DNA from 4 places in the Rhodovulum sp. MB263 genome. Region 4 is predicted to be linked to each of the others. Evidence: riboswitches for the same ligand, from Rfam matches in the RefSeq annotation. Region 4 holds a riboswitch; each other region holds the start of a gene.
What was found. Region 4 has a riboswitch for cobalamin ahead of B5V46_RS03130 (ABC transporter substrate-binding protein). Riboswitches for the same ligand answer to the same signal wherever they lie in the genome.

Region 1 (4,204 bases), 1.7 Mb from region 4:
CCCATCACAAGGCCATCGGCCGAGACCGCGCCCTCGGGGCGGCCGTCGAGCCGCAGCCAGGGCCGCTCGAGCCCCGGCCCCCGGGTCACGCCCATATGCATCTCGTAGCCGGTGACGCTTGTGCCGCTGATCGCATCCTCGGCCGCGATCTCGACCAGCCGCTTCTCGCCGCCGATCTCGGTCTCGATATCCAGAAGCCCCAGCCCCTCGGTCTCGCCCGGCGGGCCCTCGATGCCGTCGGGGTCGCGCACCTTCCGGCCCAGCATCTGGAACCCGGCGCAGATGCCCACGACCCGCCCGCCCCGGCGCAGATGGCCGAGGATGTCGATGTCCCAGCCATTGGCGCGGATCGAGTCGAGCGCGGGCCGGGTGGTCTTCGAGCCCGGCAGCAGTACCAGATCGGCCTCGGCGGGGATCGGCTCGCCCGGGCGGACCCAGCGGAGATCGACGCCCGGCTCGGCCGACAGCGGATCGAGATCGTCGAAATTGGCCATCCGCGCGATATGGGGCACCGCGATCACCAGTCCGGTACCGCCGCCCGAGGCCGGCCGCTCGAGCGCCAGCGCATCCTCGGCCGGAAGCCGCGCGGCGCCCTCGAACCAGTGGGCGACGCCCAGGAAGGGCCAGCCGGTGCGTTCGGTGATCGTCGCGCAGGCCGGTTCGTAAAGCGAGAAATAGCCGCGGAACTTGTTGACCAGATAGCCCGCGATGCGGGCGCGTTCGGCCGCCGTATGCAGGCACCACGAGCCCACCACGGCCGCCATCGCGCCGCCCCGGTCATTGTCGGTGACGAGGATCACCGGCAGATCGGCGGCCTCGGCAAAGCGCATGTTGGCGATGTCGCTCTTGCGCAGATAGGTCTCGGTGCCCGCGCCCGCGCCCTCGACCAGCACCAGATCGGCCCCGGCCGCGACGCGGTTGAAACTGTCCATGACCGCGGGCAGGAGCTTGGGCTTGAGCTTGTGGTAATGCCGCGCGGGCCAGTTGCCCAGCGGACGGCCCCGCAGCACCACCTGCGAGCCGACCATGGCCTGCGGCTTCAGCAGCACCGGGTTCATGTGGATCGAGGGGGGCAGCCCCGCGGCCTGCGCCTGAAGCGCCTGGGCGCGGCCGATCTCGCCCCTGGGGGCGGTGCCGTCGGGGCCGGGAGGCAGGTCGCTGTCGGCGGCGACGGCGGCATTGTTCGACATGTTCTGCGCCTTGAAGGGCGCGACCTTCAGGCCGCGCCGCGCATAGGCGCGGGCGAGCCCTGCGACCAGGAGGCTCTTGCCGACATCCGAACTCGTGCCCTGCAGCATCAGGGCCTTCGCGCGGCGCGGCGGCACCGGGTCGAGCATCGGTACCGAGATTTCGGGCATCGGCGGGGCCGCATCGCCGGGGGGCAGGTCGGGATAGCGGCTCCGGGTCCGGTCAAGGGTCATGGCGGCTCCTGCGACTTTCGGCAGGGGGTGTCGGACGGGGCCCTGCGGATGTCAAGCGCGGCTCAGAACTCGACGCCCGGCTGGCCCTTTATGCCCGAGCGGAACGGGTGCTTGACCAGCGTCATCTCGGTCACCAGATCGGCCGCCTCGATCACCTCTTCGGGGGCGTTGCGCCCGGTCAGGACGACATGCGACAGCGGCGGCTTCTCGGCCTGCAGGAAGGCCACCACCTCGGCCGGGTCGAGATAGCCGTAGCGCAGCGCGATGTTGATCTCGTCGAGCAGTACCATGCGGATTTCGGGGTCGCGGATCAGCTCCCTGGCCTTTTCCCAGCCCTTTTCGGCCGCGGCGATGTCGCGGGCGCGGTCCTGGGTTTCCCAGGTGAAGCCCTCGCCCATGGCATGGAACTGGCAGAGATCGCCGAAATGCGAGGTCAGAAGCCGCCGCTCGCCGGTATCCCAGGCGCCCTTGACGAACTGGACCACGGCACAGGGCATCTGATGGGCGATGCAGCGCAGGATCATCCCGAAGCCCGAGGAGGACTTGCCCTTGCCGGTGCCGGTATGCACCAGGATCAGCCCCTTCTCGCCGGATTTCCCGGCCATGATCTTGTCGCGCGCGGCCTTCTTCTTGGCCATCTTGCTGGCATGGCGGGCGTCGTCGGCTGCGGTATTGGTGGGGGCGGTATCGGTGGCGGCGGCGGTCTCGTCGGTCATGGGGGCTCCTTGCGCGTGTCGGGGACAGCTTAGCGGGCGGGGCCGCCGCGTCAAACCCGGGCCGCGCGGCGGTTGTGCCGATTGACAAGTCCCGAGCTGCTTGCAATGACGGATGCGTGACCGGTTCGCCCGGGCCCGAGGGTCCGGACGTGAAAAGGGAACGCGGTGCGCCCGTCCGAAGGGACGGGCAATTCCGCGGCTGCCCCCGCAACTGTAAGCGGCGAGCACGGCTGAGAACGCCACTGGGGAGGCCCCCGGGAAGGCCAGCCAAGCTGAGACCCGCAAGCCAGGAGACCTGCCGGCCGCCCGTTTCCCCGCAAGGGAGGCGGTTTCCACCGGACGCCGGGGTGCGCGTCTGGCCCGGTTCGGCCGCAGCCCGGCCGCTCCGAGCCTCTCATCCCGTTCGTCCTTTCTCCCGCGGCCTGTCCGGCCGCTCATGTTGAAAGGCAACGACCTTGATCTTCCACGGCAATCTCGTAACCGCCGCGCTGGCACTGACCCTCGTTCCCGGGGTCGCGGCGGCGCATTTCCAGCTGGCCTATACCGAGCAAAGCCTCATCGACGCGCCCGGCGACGTGCCGGTCAAGCTGATCTTCTGGCATCCGCAGGAAAGCGGGCCGGTCATGGATATGGGCGAGCCGCTGGAATTCTACGCCATCCATCGCGGCGAGCGGATCGACCTCAAGCCGACGCTCAGCCAGACCGTCTTTCGCGGTCCGCTGAACGAGGCTGTGGCATGGGATGGCAGCCTGCCGGTCAAGCGGATGGGCGATTACGTCCTGGTGACGGTGCCCGCGCCCTATTACGAGGACTCCGAGGATATCTACATCCAGCAGATCACCAAGACCTACGTCAACCGCGGCCAGATGCCCACCGACTGGGACGGCCCGCAGGGGCTCAAGGCCGAGATCCTGCCGCTGGTCAAACCCTATAACGTGATCGCGGGCTCGACCTTCACCGGGCGGGTGCTGTCCGAGGGCGCTCCGGTCGCGGGTGCCGAGATCGAGATCGAATACATGGCGGCCGAGCCCGACATGGCGACGGGCGCGCCCAAGCCCGCGACGGCGGGGCCGTTGCCGGGCGGCGCGGTTGTCGCGGTGACGGACGAGAACGGCTATTTCACCTTCGGCGTGCCGAAGGCGGGCTATTGGGGCTTTGCCGCGCTGGGGGTCGGGCCCGATACCGAACATGAGGGCAAGGAACTCAGCCAGGATGCGGTCCTCTGGATCCGCGCCTTCGATCTGAAATAGGGGCGGGGCCATGCATATCGTGGACGGGGCGCTGGCGGCGCCCGTGGTGATCGGCGGTGCGGTGCTGGCGGCCGGAGGCGTCGCCCGCGGGTTGCGCGATCTGACGCTCGAGAAGATCCCCGCCGCCGGGATGCTCTCGGCCAGCTTCTTCGTGGCCTCGCTGATCCATGTGCCGATCGGCCCGTCCTCGGTGCACCTGATCCTGAACGGTCTGGCCGGGCTGGTGCTCGGCTGGGCCGCCTTTCCCGCGCTGTTCGTGGGGCTTCTGCTCCAGGCGGTCTTCTTCGGTTTCGGCGGGCTGACGGTGCTGGGGGTCAATACCCTGAACATCGCGCTGCCCGCGGTGATCGTGCATTACCTCTGCCGGCGCGGGATCGCGTCCGGCAGTCCGCGGACCGCCGCGATCTGGGGCGGTATCGGCGGCGCGCTGGCCATCGCGCTGACCGCCGCGCTTGTCGGTGTCGCCCTCGCGCTCAGCGGTGCGGCCTTTCTTCCGGCGGCCAAGCTGGTCTTTCTCGCCCATGTTCCGGTGATGGCGATCGAGGGCCTGCTGAGTGCCGCAGCCGTCTATCTGGCCATCCAGGTCAAGCCCGATCTCTTTCTCAGCCTGCAAGGACCCGCCCGATGATCCGCCCGATTTTCCTGACCCTGGCGCTTGTTCTGGCGCCCATGCCCGCGCTCGCGCACAAGGTGATCGCCGCCGCCTATCCCAGCGGGGCCCTGATCGAGGGCGAGGTCGGCTTTTCCAATGGCGACATGGCCGTCGATGCCCCGGTCGGGGTGTTCGATCCCGAGGGCAACCGCCTCGGCGAGACGA
Region 2 (4,204 bases), 700 kb from region 4:
TCGCCGGGATCGTCTCCGAGACCGGTCTGCGCATCGTCTCCTTCCTGCTGACCACCGCGATCCTCGCCGGTCCCGGCCGCGCCTTCTTCGTCAAGGGCGTGCCGCTCCTGCTGAAGGGCGCGCCCGACATGAATGCTCTGGTCGCGCTCGGCACCGCCGCCGCCTGGGCCTATTCGACCCTTGCAACCTTCGCCCCCGGCCTGCTGCCCGAAGGCACGGCGCATATCTATTTCGAGGCCGCCGCGGTCATCGTCACCCTGATCCTGATCGGCCGCAGCCTCGAGGCCCGCGCCCGCGGCCGCACCGGCGAGGCGATCCGGCATCTTCTGGGCCTGCAGCCGCGCAGCGCCCGGGTGGTGACCGAAAATGGCCTCGAGGAACGGCCCGTCGAGCAACTCGCGCCCGGCGATCTGATCGAGATCCGGCCCGGCGAGCGCATCCCGACCGATGGCGAGATCGTCGAGGGCCAGGGCCCGGTCGACGAATCGATGCTGACCGGCGAGCCGATGCCGGTCGACAAGGCGCCCGGCGACGCAGTCACGGGCGGCACCGTCAATGGCGCCTCCGCGCTGAGATTCCGCGCCACCCGGGTCGGCCGCGATACCGCGCTGGCCCAGATCGTGGCGATGGTCGAGACGGCGCAGGGCGCCAAGCTGCCGGTGCAGGCGCTGGCCGACCGGATCACCGGCATCTTCGTTCCCGCCGTCCTCGTCGTCGCGGCGCTGACCGTGGCGCTCTGGCTGATTGTCGGTCCCGACCCGGCGCTGGGGCTTGCGCTGGTCGCGGGCGTCTCGGTGCTGATCGTCGCCTGTCCCTGCGCCATGGGGCTGGCCACGCCGACCTCGGTGATGGTGGGCACGGGCCGCGCTGCCGAAATGGGGGTTCTCTTCCGCAAGGGCGATGCGCTGCAAAGCCTGTCGGGCGTCGCGACGGTCGCCTTCGACAAGACCGGCACCCTGACCGAGGGCCATCCCGAACTGACCGGTATCCGGCTGGCCGACGGCTTTGAAAGGGACGATGTCCTGGCCGCTGCCGCCGCGCTCGAGGCCCGCTCGGAGCATCCGCTTGCCCGCGCCATCCTGGCCGCCGCGCCAGATCATCCCGAGGCCGAAGGGGTCGAGGCGTTGCCCGGTTTCGGCGTCCGGGGACGGATCGGCGGCCGTGACGTCCTGGTGGGCGCCGAACGGCTGATGGCGCGCGAGGGCATCGCGCTCGGGCCCCTCGAGGCCGAGGCCGCGACGCTGGCCGCCACGGGGGCGACGCCCGTTTTCGTGGCCATCGACGGAGGGGCGGCGGGCGTGCTGGCGCTGGCCGACCCGATCAAGCCCTCGGCGCGCGCGGCGATCGCGGGGCTCCACCGGATGGGGGTCGCGACCGCGCTGATCACCGGCGATACCGAGCCGACCGCGCGCGCCGTCGCGGCCGAGCTTGGCATCGACCATGTCGTGGCGGGCGTTCTGCCCGGCGGCAAGGTCGAGGCGCTGGAGGGGCTTCGCGCCGAGGGCCCGGTCGCCTTCGTCGGCGACGGGCTGAATGACGCGCCCGCACTGGCCGCGGCCGATGTGGGGCTTGCCATCGGCACCGGCACCGATGTCGCCATCGAGGCGGGCGACGTGGTGCTGATGTCGGGCGATCCGCAGGGCGTGGTCAATGCGCTCCATGTCAGCCGCCGGACTCTGGCCAATATCCGCCAGAACCTGTTCTGGGCCTTCGCCTATAACGTCGCGCTGATCCCGGTGGCGGCAGGCGTGCTCTATCCGCTGAACGGCCTTCTCCTGTCGCCGATGCTGGCCGCGGGCGCGATGGCCTGCTCGAGCCTCTTCGTGCTGTCGAACGCGCTTCGGCTGCGCGGGCTCGGCCCGCTGGAGGCCGGGTCATGAATATCGGCGACATCTCGAAGGTCACCGGGCTGCCGGCCAAGACCATCCGCTATTACGAGGAGATCGGTCTGATCCGTCCGGCCCGGGGCGACAATGGCTACCGGCATTTCTCGGAAACCGACCGGCACAACCTGACCTTTCTGGGCCGGGCCCGGTCGCTCGGCTTCTCGATCGAGGAATGCCGGGCGCTTCTGGCGCTTTACACCGACAAGGAGCGCGCCAGCGCCAATGTGAAGCAGATCGCCCGCGTCCATCTGGCGCAGATCGAGGCCAAGATCGCCGAGTTGCAGGCGATGCGCGCCACCTTGGCCGAGCTGGTCTCGGCCTGTGCGGGCGATCAGCGTCCCGATTGTCCGATCCTGAAGGGGCTGGCGGGCGAGGGCTGAGCCCGCTCAAAGGGCTTTGACAATGCGCGCCGATGGGCTAGGCAGGAGCGACTTCGGTTCCGGCCGGGAAGGCCGGATAAAAGGGAACGCGGTGCGCCCTCTCAGGGGCAACTCCGCGGCTGCCCCCGCAACTGTAGGCGGAGAGCGCGGCTGACAGATGCCACTGGGCCAGGGCCCGGGAAGGCCAGCCAAGCAAGGACCCGCAAGCCAGGAGACCTGCCGGAGCGACGATCACCCTTTCCGGGCGCGGGGCGCGCCCCGGAGCGGCCAGCCCGCAGCGGTGAGACAGATCACCGTCCGGGGAGCTGGCCCGATCCCGCCGCGCCCCGGACCGCCCGCAAGGGCAGGGAAGGGCAGGGCGATGGACGATCCGGAGACAAGACCGGCCGACCAGGACGGAGCGCGCGCATGAGGGGGCAGGGGCTCTTCTGGGCGCTTGCGCTGCTGGTGGCGGCGCTTTTCGGGCTGTCGCTGCTGATCGGTCCGGCCGGGTTGTCGGTCGGCGACAGCCTCTCGGCGCTGCTGGCCGGGCGCGGTGAGGCGGCGGTGCTGGTCATGCGCGAGATCCGGCTGCCACGCGCGATCCTTGCCGTGCTGGTGGGTGCGAGCCTCGGGCTCTCGGGTGCGGCCCTTCAGGGCTACATGCGCAACCCGCTGGCCGAGCCCGGTCTGATCGGCGTCTCGTCGAGTGCCGCGCTGGGCGCGGTGCTGGCGCTGCAAACGGGGCTCGCCTCGGCGCATGTGCTGGCGCTGCCGGCCTCGGCGCTGACCGGCGCGCTGATCGCCGTCTCGCTGCTGCTGCTTCTGGCCGGACCGCGCGGTGGGGCCTTCACGCTGATCCTCGCGGGCATCGCCCTTTCGGCGCTGGCGGGCGCGCTGACGCAACTGGTGCTGAACCTCTCGCCCAATCCTTACGCCACGGCCGATATCGTCTTCTGGCTGATGGGTTCGCTGGCCGACCGGTCCTTCACCCATGTCTGGCTGGCGCTGCCGCTGACGCTTCTGGGCTGGTTGATGCTGGCCGGGCTCGGCCGCGGGCTCGATGCCCTGACGCTGGGCGAGGATGCGGCGGCGGCGCTGGGCATCCGGCTCGGGCGGATGCGCCTCGCGCTGGTCCTGGGTGTCGCGGCCTCGGTGGGCGCGGGGGTGGCGGTCGCGGGCGCCATCGGCTTTGTCGGTCTGATCGTGCCGCATCTGCTGCGCCCGCTGGTGGGCGCCCGGCCCGGGCGGCTGCTGGCGGCCTCGGCGCTGGGCGGCGCGGCCCTTCTGCTGGCCGCCGATATCGGCGTGCGGCTGGTGCTGCCCGACCGCGATCTCAAGCTGGGCGTCGTGACCGCGCTGATCGGGGCGCCGCTGTTCATCCGGCTGATCTACCGCACCCGGGCGGAGGCGGGCGCATGACCGAGCTTGAGCTTTCGCATCTGACCGTCCGGCGCGGCGCCTGCCCTGTGGTCGACGATGTCACCGCGCGGCTGTCACCGGGCGACTGCGTGGGCCTTGTCGGTCCCAATGGCGCGGGCAAGACCACATTGATGCGCGCAGCCCTCGGCCTTCTGCCGCACAAGGGCACATCGAGCCTCGCGCGCCTCCCCGCGCCCGAGCGTGCCCGCACCGCTGCCTGGCTGCCGCAAACGCGCGAGATCGCCTGGCCGGTCAGCGTCGAGACCCTGGTCGCGCTTGGCCGCACGCCGCATCTGGGGCCGGGCCAGCGTCCCGGACCCGCCGACCGTGCCGCCGTTGACGCCGCGATGGCCCGCCTCGAACTTGGCGGTTTCGCCACGCGCTGCGCGACCGAGCTGTCTGGGGGCGAACAGGCGCGGGTGCTGATCGCCCGGGCGCTGGCGCAGGAGGCGCCGATCCTGATGGCCGACGAACCCATTGCCGGGCTCGACCCGGCGCATCAGTTCACCACCATGGCGCTGTTCGCGCGCCTCGCCG
Region 3 (4,204 bases), 1.2 Mb from region 4:
GGCCCACATAAAGCGCGCGGCCGGAGGTGTTGTAGCCGCGGAAGGTCTGGTAATCGTCGTTGAACAGGTTTTCCACGCGCAGATAGGCCTCGGAGCTGTCGGTGAGGGCATAGCTGACCATCGCCCCCGCCAGGGTATAATCGTCCAGCGCGCCCTCGCTGTCGACGCTGTCCGTGCTGCGCTGCAGGGTCAGGCGGGCGTTGGCCCTGTCTCCGAGGGCGGTGTCGATCCCGAGCATGAGATCGTGGCGGGGCACATGGATGCTGCGCCCTTCCGAGCCCCGGGAATCGGTATAGGTGTAGTTTCCGAAGATATGGGCGGTCTGCGACAGGGCATGGCGGGCCGAAAGCTCGATGCCTTTCGAGGTCGTGGTGCCGGAGACCTGTTTCGTCACATAGGTGACGTCGTCATAGCCGATGAGATCGTCGATTTCGGTATGGAACAGGGTGGCCTTGACGAAGCCATTCGTTCCGAAGCGTTTCTCGAGGCCGAGTTCTGCGCTGCGGCTGCTTTCGGGCTTGAGGTCCGGATTGCCGTAAAGTGTGTCGAAAAGCTGGTAGAGCGGCGGCGTACGATAGCCGGTGCCGAAGACCGCGCGCAGGATCAGGTCGTCTTCGAGCCGCCATGCCAGCGCCAGGCGACCCGTGGTCTGGTTGTCGAAATCGGAATAGTCGTCATGGCGGAGCGAGAGGGACAGGTCGGCCGCGTCGCTGAGGGCATATTGCAGCTCGCCGAAAACGGCGGTGCTCTCGGTATTGAAGTTCCCGGACGAGATGTCTGCTTCTTGTTCCGACCAGTCCGCGCCGAAGGACAGTCTTGCGGCCTCGGTCAGGTCGGCCGAGCCGAGATAGGACAGCGTGCGGCGTTTGCCGGTGAGAGAGTTTGGGCTCCAGCCCGGAGAATTGTAGCCCCGCTCGGTCTGGGTCCAGGCAAAGGCCAGTTCGTTTTCCACCTTGCCGATGTAGAAACCGGCGAAGGCCCGGACCCCCTTCAGGGTTTCGGATGATTTAGTTACCGGCGAGGTATCCGTGGCGCCTATGTCATAATCGGTCTTGTTGTCGGAATAGAGGGCGGAAAAGCCCAGGGTCAGCTGCTCGGTCATATCGAATTCTGCCGAAAGCAGGATCAGGTCCTGATCGAAGCCGTCGGATTCCCTATTGCCGTCCCGGGCCGAGAAACTATGGGTTTCGACATGCGACATGGTCAGGGCGATCTGGCCGCGATCGGTCATATTGCCAAAGCTCAGCGTGCCGGAATAGGTGCCGTAGGTCCCCGCCTCGACCTCGGCCCGTCCCGACAGGCCCGGGCGATCGGGACGCCAGCTGGTCATGTCGATGACGCCGCCGATCGCGTTGGCGCCGTAAAGCGCCGATTGCGAGCCCTTGAGAACCTCGATGCGGGACGCGAGGCCGGGGGTGAGGATGCCGAACTGCAGCGAGGGCGGAATGCCGGATGGATCGGAGAAATCCATGCCGTCGATTCGCGTGGCGATATAGCCGTTGGACAATCCGCGGATGCGCAATGTGGCGGTCTGGCCAAGCCCGCCATTCTGCGCGATCGTGACGCCCGGCAGGGTGGCGAGGGTCTCGCCCAGATTCTGCCCGCCCGCCGCGATCTGATCCCGGTCGAGGGTCTCGACCGTGGCGCCGGTCCGGTTGGTGGCGACGGGGGTGAGGCTGGCGCTGGCGGTGATCTCGTCGAGAAGGAGGCTGTCGTCGAGATCCTCGGCGAGGGCATGGAGGGGCGCGAGGGCGGCGAGGCCGAGCCCGAGGCAGAAGCTGGATCTGGTCATGTCCGTTCCGGTCTGTCGAACCGCGATGCGGCCCGTATTGTCGAGAGGCCCTTGGAAAGACACGCTTTCCGCAGACGGTGAAAGCGTCACCACTGCGGATTTGCCGCCGCCCGTCGCGCGCCCCGCGGACCGGCTGGGTGATCGTCCTGGCAGGTCTCCTGGCTTGCGGGTCGTCGCTTGGCTGGCCTTCCCGGGGAACATCCCCAGTGGCACGATCAGCCGCGCTCGCCGCTTACAGTTGCGGGGGCAGCCGCGGCATGAGCCCCTTGCGAGGCCGCACCGCGTTCCCTTTTCATCGCCCGTCGCCGGGCGAACCAAGACAGTTTTCGGTTAATCCGGGCCTCCGGACCTGTCAAGCGGGACGCCGGGGCGGCAGGCTGCGACGATTGCGGCCGGTTCGGTGCCGGGCGTCAGCAGTAGTGCGGCCTCGCTGCCATGGGCGACCCGGACCGGCAGCAGAGCCAGGGACGGCGGCGCACGCAGGATCGCACAGGCGATCTCCGGTTGGGCGGCGGCGGGCAGGGCGGGCTGCCCCGGCGTGGTGAAGCCGGTCAGTCTGTGGCTGAGGTCCGGATTGCCGATCGCGTCGACGATGCGTCAGGCGCGCAGCCGGAGCCCGGCGGTGGCGTGCTCCCAGCGGGTCGTCGTCGGCGGGGGCTGCCCCGTCCGTCCTGCCGCGGTCGGACGGGGTGGCGGGTCCGGGAGAGCTCCGGTCACGCCGGGCGGCCGCGCGGATCGCCCCGACCGGACAGAAAGTCCCGGTCGGGGCGATCAGGAAGGCCGGTGGTGTCGTGGCGACCGGCGGATGGGCGGCGACAAGGCTGCGGACCGGGTCCTGAAAGGCGGCGAGAGGCGGCGCGTCGCGGTCGCCCTGCGCATCGGGCGGTTCGGCCAGAAGCGGCGTCGCGGTTCGGGCGGCCGGGCCGGGTCGGGTCGGCCGATGCGCGGCATATGACGGCGCACGACCAGCCGCCGGTTCTTCTGGCCGTTGCCAGCGGCGCGCGTCACCTCGCGTGGCGGGATCGTCCCGGAGATTTCGGTCAGCGGGGCATCGGGCTGGCTTTTGACGCCGCCGGATCCGGAGCTGTCGCAGAAGGTCTTCGCGCCTTCAGGGGAATGGGACCGGAGATGTCAGCCTTATTCGCTGCGCCGCGTCTGGTGCCGGGCGGCTGCGGTCGCGATCTCGGCGATGGCCTTGCGCCTCTGAGACAGCGCGGCTTCGACCCCGGTATCCGGTCCGACCAGGGCGCAGAGCGCTTCGTCGGGATCGCGGGACGCCCGCACGAAAATCTCGATTTCGCCATAGCGCATCGGCGTGGCATCGCGGGGCGGTTGCCCGGTGCCGGAGACCTCGGTCAAGGCGGTGGCTTGATCGTCCAGACGCAGGGCGCCGCGGAGATAAACTGCATAGAAATATGCGCGCGGCTGGGGCTTTTCGGCCCGAGGCCTCGGCCCCAGCCGCGTCGGAAGGTCGACGAATGCGATGGCGCGGCAACCGGGAATTGGGGTCTTCATGGCCTGAATGGGAACGGTGAAGGGCATCTGTGGAGGGCGTCTCCGAAATTGCGGGGGCCGCCGGGGCCATGGGGCCGACCGTTCAGGTCGGGTGCGGCGCGTGGCCCGAGCCCTCGTTGCGGCCCGGATGCGGGCGGCGGGTGCGGCTTGCATCGACCTGGTCCGGGCGCGGGCGGCACCGTGCCGGGGCGCAAACCGATCGGCAGGAAACGGGGGCAGCGGTGGAGCGACCAGCGACACGCCAGGCCGGGTCTAGCCGCATCGGTCCCGCCTCCTGACGGGGCCCGCCGCCGATCCCGCGCGGGATCTGCCTCAGGGCGGGGCCAAGCGCCTCTGCCCCGCTTGCCGCCCAGCCGGACGAGGCGCCGCGCGCCGCGGTCGGCGCGATCGGCAGGACCTCCGCGACCGGCCCGGCGGTTCTGCGATGGACCGGGTGCAATACCCGCTTGCGGTCGTTGCGGAGGCGAGCCTGTCGAACCGGGTCAGCAGCAGCAGGCTCGATCTGCCCGGATGGGGGGCGACGAGCTCCCAGATCGCGGCTTCGGACCAAGGGCGCGAGGCCTAACAGGGTGCTGAAATAGTCGATTGGTCGGAACGGCTTCCTCCGTTCCTGCCATTGCGCTGCTCCTATCCGCCTTCTTCCCGCCACGCGGCATGCTGGTCGGGGGTCTCCGCCCTCAAATCGCCAGTATTCGCGGCAGCCAGGCAAGATTTGCCGCCGCCAGGGCGAGGATGAAGCGGGACCGCACCCGCTCCACGCCGCGACAGGCCGTCTGCGCCGCGCCTCCCACCGTCTTGGACCAGCCGAAGAGTTCCTCGATCCGCTTCCGGTGCTTCTGCGACAGCGCATAGCCATTGTGCCGGGTGGTCCGTCCGTCGATGGCGGAGGACCGCGCC
Region 4 (4,204 bases):
GCCTCGTCCTCGTCCGAGAACGGATGCAGGGCCGAGAGCCAGGGCGTGCGCCCCAGCTCGACCGCGTCGCGGACGGTGATCCGCTCGGTCGTTTCGGCCTGCTGTTCCACCAGCGCCACCCGCTGCGCGACCTCGCGGCGGGGAAGGCGGCTCATGGGGCGCCCCTCCAGCCGCACCTCGCCTTCGCTTGGTGCCCGGATACCGGCCAGCATCCGCAGCAGGCTCGACTTTCCCGACCCGTTCGGGCCGATCAGCCCGAACCTTTCGCCGCGCATGACCGACAGCGTGATGTCAGAGACGATGGCGCGCCCCTGTACCCGCCAGCCAAGGCCTTCCCCGCTCAGGATCATTTCCGGGCCCTCCCCCGGATCAGGATCGCCGCGAAGGCGGGCGCGCCGATCAGCGCGGTGATCACGCCGATGGGCAGCACCTGTCCCGGGATCAGGATGCGCGAGACGATATCCGCCGCGATCAGGAACACCGCGCCCGCCAGCGCCGAGGCCGGCACCAGCAGCCGGTGCCGCCCGCCCACCAGGAACCGCATCGCATGGGGGATCACCAGCCCGACAAAGCCGATGGCGCCAACCAGCGACACGATCAGCGCGGTGACCAGAGCCGCCGTCCCGATCAGCACCGCCTGCACCCGGCGCACGTTGATGCCGAGCGAGGCCGCACTGTCAGCCCCGAAGGTGAAGGCGTCGAGGCTGCGCACATGCCAGAGGCAGACCCCAAGCCCCAAGGCCGCGGCAGGCACGGCAATCAGGCTGTCCTGCCAGCGCGCCCCCGAGAGATTTCCCAGAAGCCAGAACATGATGCCGCGGGCCTGTTCGGCATTGGCGGATTTCGCGATCAGGAAGGCGGTCATCGCGTTGAAGAGCTGTGCCCCCGCAATCCCGGCCAGTACGATCACGCCCGCGGCCTGCAGCCCGGTGCCGCCGCCTGCCGCGCGCGCCAGGGTCGCGACCATGACGAAGGCCAGAAGCGCCCCGGCGAAGGCGCCTGTCGACAGCGAGAGCGCGCCCGCGCCGAGCCCGGCGACGGTGACCGCAACCGCGCCGGTCGAGGCCCCGGCGGAGATCCCCAGCAGATAGGGATCGGCCAGCGCATTCCTCAGCAGGGCCTGCAGCACGACGCCCGACAGGGCGAGCCCCGTCCCGCAGGCGGCCGCCACCACCGCGCGGGCGAGGCGGTAGTTCCAGACGATGCCCTCGTCGATCCGCGCAACCGGGTAGAGGGTGCCGAACAGCTTGTTGCCCAGCACCTGGAACACGGTCGCGGCGGGTATGCGGGTCTCGCCGATCGCGGTTCCGGCGATCAGCGCGGCCAGCAGCACCGGGGGGGCGATCCACCCCCAGTGCCAGCGGGCCCGACGGGCGCCGGACCTCATTTGCTCAGATCGAATCCGGCCAGCGCCGTGGACAGCTCCTCCAGCCCGTAGATCGCCCGCACCGTTGCATCCATCGCCTGGGCGTCCATCACCACGATCCGGTTTTCCCGGACCGCCGTCATTTCCTTCGCAACCGGATCGGTGCGGAGAAACTCAAGCTTCTTCTCGACATCGTCGGCGGGAAAGCGGCGGCGCGTCATCTCGGCCAGCACGATCACCGTCGGGTCGGCCCTGGCGATGCTCTCCCATCCCACGGTCGGCCATTCCTCGTCGGAGGCCACGACATTCTCGATCCCGAGCTCCTGCATCATGTAGCCCGGCGCGCCCTTCCGCCCGGCCACATAGGGGTCGATGTCCATCTCGGCGGACGAGTACCAGAACACCGCCGAGGCCGTTTCGGGCAGATCCAGCGCCCGGGCCTGTGCGATGGCTGCGGCCTCGCGTGCCTTCAGCTCGTCGATCAGTTCCGCGCCCCGCTCCCCGACATCGTGGATCCGCGCCAGTTCCTCGATCGACCGGTAGATCGAGTCGGTCGAGAACATCTCGGTCCGGGTGCCGTCCGACCCGCGGCTGTTATCCTTGCCGGCGCAGTCGCTGGGCAGAACGTAGGTCGGCACGCCGACATCATGGAACATCTCGCGGGTGGCGACGATGCCCTGGGCGCCGATATGCCATTCGTATTGTACGGTCACCAGATCGGGCCGCGCGGCCACCACGCTCTCAAAGCTGGGATCGTTGTCGGCCAGCCGCGCGATCCCGGCATTCAGCTCGGCGAATTGCGGCAGGACATCGGTGAACCAGACCGAGGTGCCCTTCACCCGCTCTGCGAGACCCAGCAGGTAAAGGATCTCGGTCGTGCCCTGGCCGACGGTGACGGTGCGCGCGGGGGCGGCGTCGAAGGTCAGGGTCTGGCCGCAATTCTCCAGCGTGAGGGGATAGTCGGTGGCCTGGGCCATGCCCGCGCAGACCATAAGGGCCGCCGAAAGGAAGGCAGTCTTGGTGTTCATGGAAACTCTCCGGAAATTGGCTTCCGGGCCCCGGGGTTTGCGGGCTGGGCGGATGTCAGTTCTTTGGCTGGCGCAAGACGCGCCTGGCTGAGCACGGCCGAAAGATCCGGGCATGAACATCCCTTTCCCCGGGCAACCCCGCCCGGTTGATGGTGGTTTCATGCCGGCAGGTCTCCTGACTGACGGGTCGTCCGCCGGTCCGGCCTTCCCAGGCAGATGCCCAGTGGCGTTGTCGGACCGCCGCTCGCCGCCTACAGTTGCGGGGGCAGTTTCGGTTCGCGGGACATCTGGCCCGCGGCGAATTCCCTTTTCATTCCCAAACGGGAAACCGGCGACCGAGCACAGAGCATGAAACCCCTATCGGGTCAACTGCCTGCCGGTCGCAGGCGTCATTCCGGAAAACCTTACCTCGAGAGCTCGCGGCCTGTCCGTTCTGTCGGGGCGTCACTGTCCTGAAACGACGAAAGCCCTTCCTTTGGCGGTCCCGCCGCCTGATGCGCTCGGGGCGAGCGGCGCCGGGCTGGAGCGGCCCCGCGCGGGTGCGACCGGAGCCCGGATCCGCCTCGCCGGACCGCTCCACGGCTTTTTCCGTGGCTTTATTGCCGCATCCGCGGCGCGGTCGAAGACCTGCCTCATCGGCTTTGCCCGCAACCGCTATTCCGGCGCGGTCTGTTGCGCTCGGGGCGAGCCGGGCAGGGGCGTCCGGATGCCGGAAGGACAGGCGCCGCCCTTCAAAGCTCGCGGGGACTATTGCCGCCGTGCCGGGCGGGCGACGAAGGCGCCTGTCAGGATCAATGGCCCTGCCAGCAGGAAGGCCAGGCCCGGCAGTTCGGCGAAAAAGGCAAAACCCAGCGCCACGGCCCACAGAACCGAAAGATATTCGAAGGGGGCCAGTGCCGAGGCATCGGCATGGCTGAAGGACAGCGTCATCAGGATATGGGCGATACCGCCCGCCAGCCCGGTTCCGATCAACAGCAGGAGTGTTGCCGGACCGGGCCAGACCCAGCCCCAGGGCAGTGTCGCAAGGCCGATCAGGGCCGAGACCACGGCGAACCAGAAGGCGATGGCTCCGGCGCCTTCGCCCAGCAGTGTCAGTCGGCGCACCTGGATCAGCGCACCGGCCGTCAGAGCCGCGGTCAAAAGCCCCAGGGCCACGCCCAGGGCGCCGCTGTCGGGCAAGGCCCCGGCAAAGGCGGGCAGGCAGAAGGCCGCCGCTCCGGCAAGGCCGAGCACGACACCGCCGATCCGGCCTGCGCTCGGCCTCTCTCCGAGCAGAGCCCAGCCCAGCAGGGCCAGCATCACCGGCGCGAGATAGGACAGCATCGTCGCCTCGGCCAGCGGCAGGAGCCGGATCGTCGCAAAGGAGGTGAACATCGCGACCGCGCCCATCAGGCAGCGACCGATATGTCCCATGGGACGGGACGTCGCCAGCCCGCGGGGCCACTCTCCGCGCCACCACAGGAAGGCGATCAAGGGCAGCAGGGCCACGGCCGAGCGGAAGAACACCACCTGTCCCAGCGGGACGGCGTCGCCAAGCGCCTTCACGCAGACGCCCATCATGGCAAATGCGAGGGTCGAGAGCACCCGCAAGGTGATGCCCAGCCGCTCGTTCCGGCCGGCAGGACGGGGTGCGGCGAAGACCGACCGGTCCGTCATTCTGCCATCATCCGGACCAGGGTCCGGGCCGCGCGCCATACGGACCGTCTCATTCCGCGCTGAACCGGATATGCGGCCGACGCGCATCCTGATAGGTGCAGACATGCGCCGTGACCCTGAACACGTCGCGCAGGACGTCCTGGGTCAGGACAAC

Region 1: linked by a shared signal. The riboswitch ahead of B5V46_RS10820 (DUF4198 domain-containing protein) and the one ahead of B5V46_RS03130 (ABC transporter substrate-binding protein) in region 4 are both predicted to bind cobalamin.
Region 2: linked by a shared signal. The riboswitch ahead of B5V46_RS06465 (iron ABC transporter permease) and the one ahead of B5V46_RS03130 (ABC transporter substrate-binding protein) in region 4 are both predicted to bind cobalamin.
Region 3: linked by a shared signal. The riboswitch ahead of B5V46_RS15280 (TonB-dependent siderophore receptor) and the one ahead of B5V46_RS03130 (ABC transporter substrate-binding protein) in region 4 are both predicted to bind cobalamin.

What each region holds. Positions count from the first base shown of each region.
Region 1 covers NZ_CP020384.1:2,317,163-2,321,366, reverse strand. The annotation lists gene B5V46_RS10830 (cobyric acid synthase) at 1-1,337, opposite strand, end outside; gene cobO (cob(I)yrinic acid a,c-diamide adenosyltransferase) at 1,484-2,137, opposite strand; cobalamin riboswitch at 2,242-2,455, shown strand; gene B5V46_RS10820 (DUF4198 domain-containing protein) at 2,593-3,387, shown strand; gene cbiM (cobalt transporter CbiM) at 3,398-4,015, shown strand; gene B5V46_RS10810 (hypothetical protein) at 4,012-4,204, shown strand, end outside.
Region 2 covers NZ_CP020384.1:1,345,897-1,350,100, forward strand. The annotation lists gene B5V46_RS06455 (heavy metal translocating P-type ATPase) at 1-1,880, shown strand, start outside; gene cueR (Cu(I)-responsive transcriptional regulator) at 1,877-2,266, shown strand; cobalamin riboswitch at 2,304-2,505, shown strand; gene B5V46_RS06465 (iron ABC transporter permease) at 2,675-3,667, shown strand; gene B5V46_RS06470 (ABC transporter ATP-binding protein) at 3,664-4,204, shown strand, end outside.
Region 3 covers NZ_CP020384.1:3,291,050-3,295,253, reverse strand. The annotation lists gene B5V46_RS15280 (TonB-dependent siderophore receptor) at 1-1,792, opposite strand, end outside; gene B5V46_RS15285 (ABC transporter substrate-binding protein) at 1-9, opposite strand, end outside; cobalamin riboswitch at 1,923-2,126, opposite strand; gene B5V46_RS19900 (hypothetical protein) at 2,930-3,151, opposite strand; partial or broken gene B5V46_RS15270 (IS5 family transposase) at 3,985-4,204, opposite strand, start outside.
Region 4 covers NZ_CP020384.1:641,193-645,396, forward strand. The annotation lists gene B5V46_RS03120 (ABC transporter ATP-binding protein) at 1-350, opposite strand, end outside; gene B5V46_RS03125 (iron ABC transporter permease) at 347-1,387, opposite strand; gene B5V46_RS03130 (ABC transporter substrate-binding protein) at 1,384-2,394, opposite strand; cobalamin riboswitch at 2,542-2,742, opposite strand; gene B5V46_RS03135 (DMT family transporter) at 3,142-4,050, opposite strand; gene B5V46_RS03140 (ABC transporter ATP-binding protein) at 4,100-4,204, opposite strand, start outside.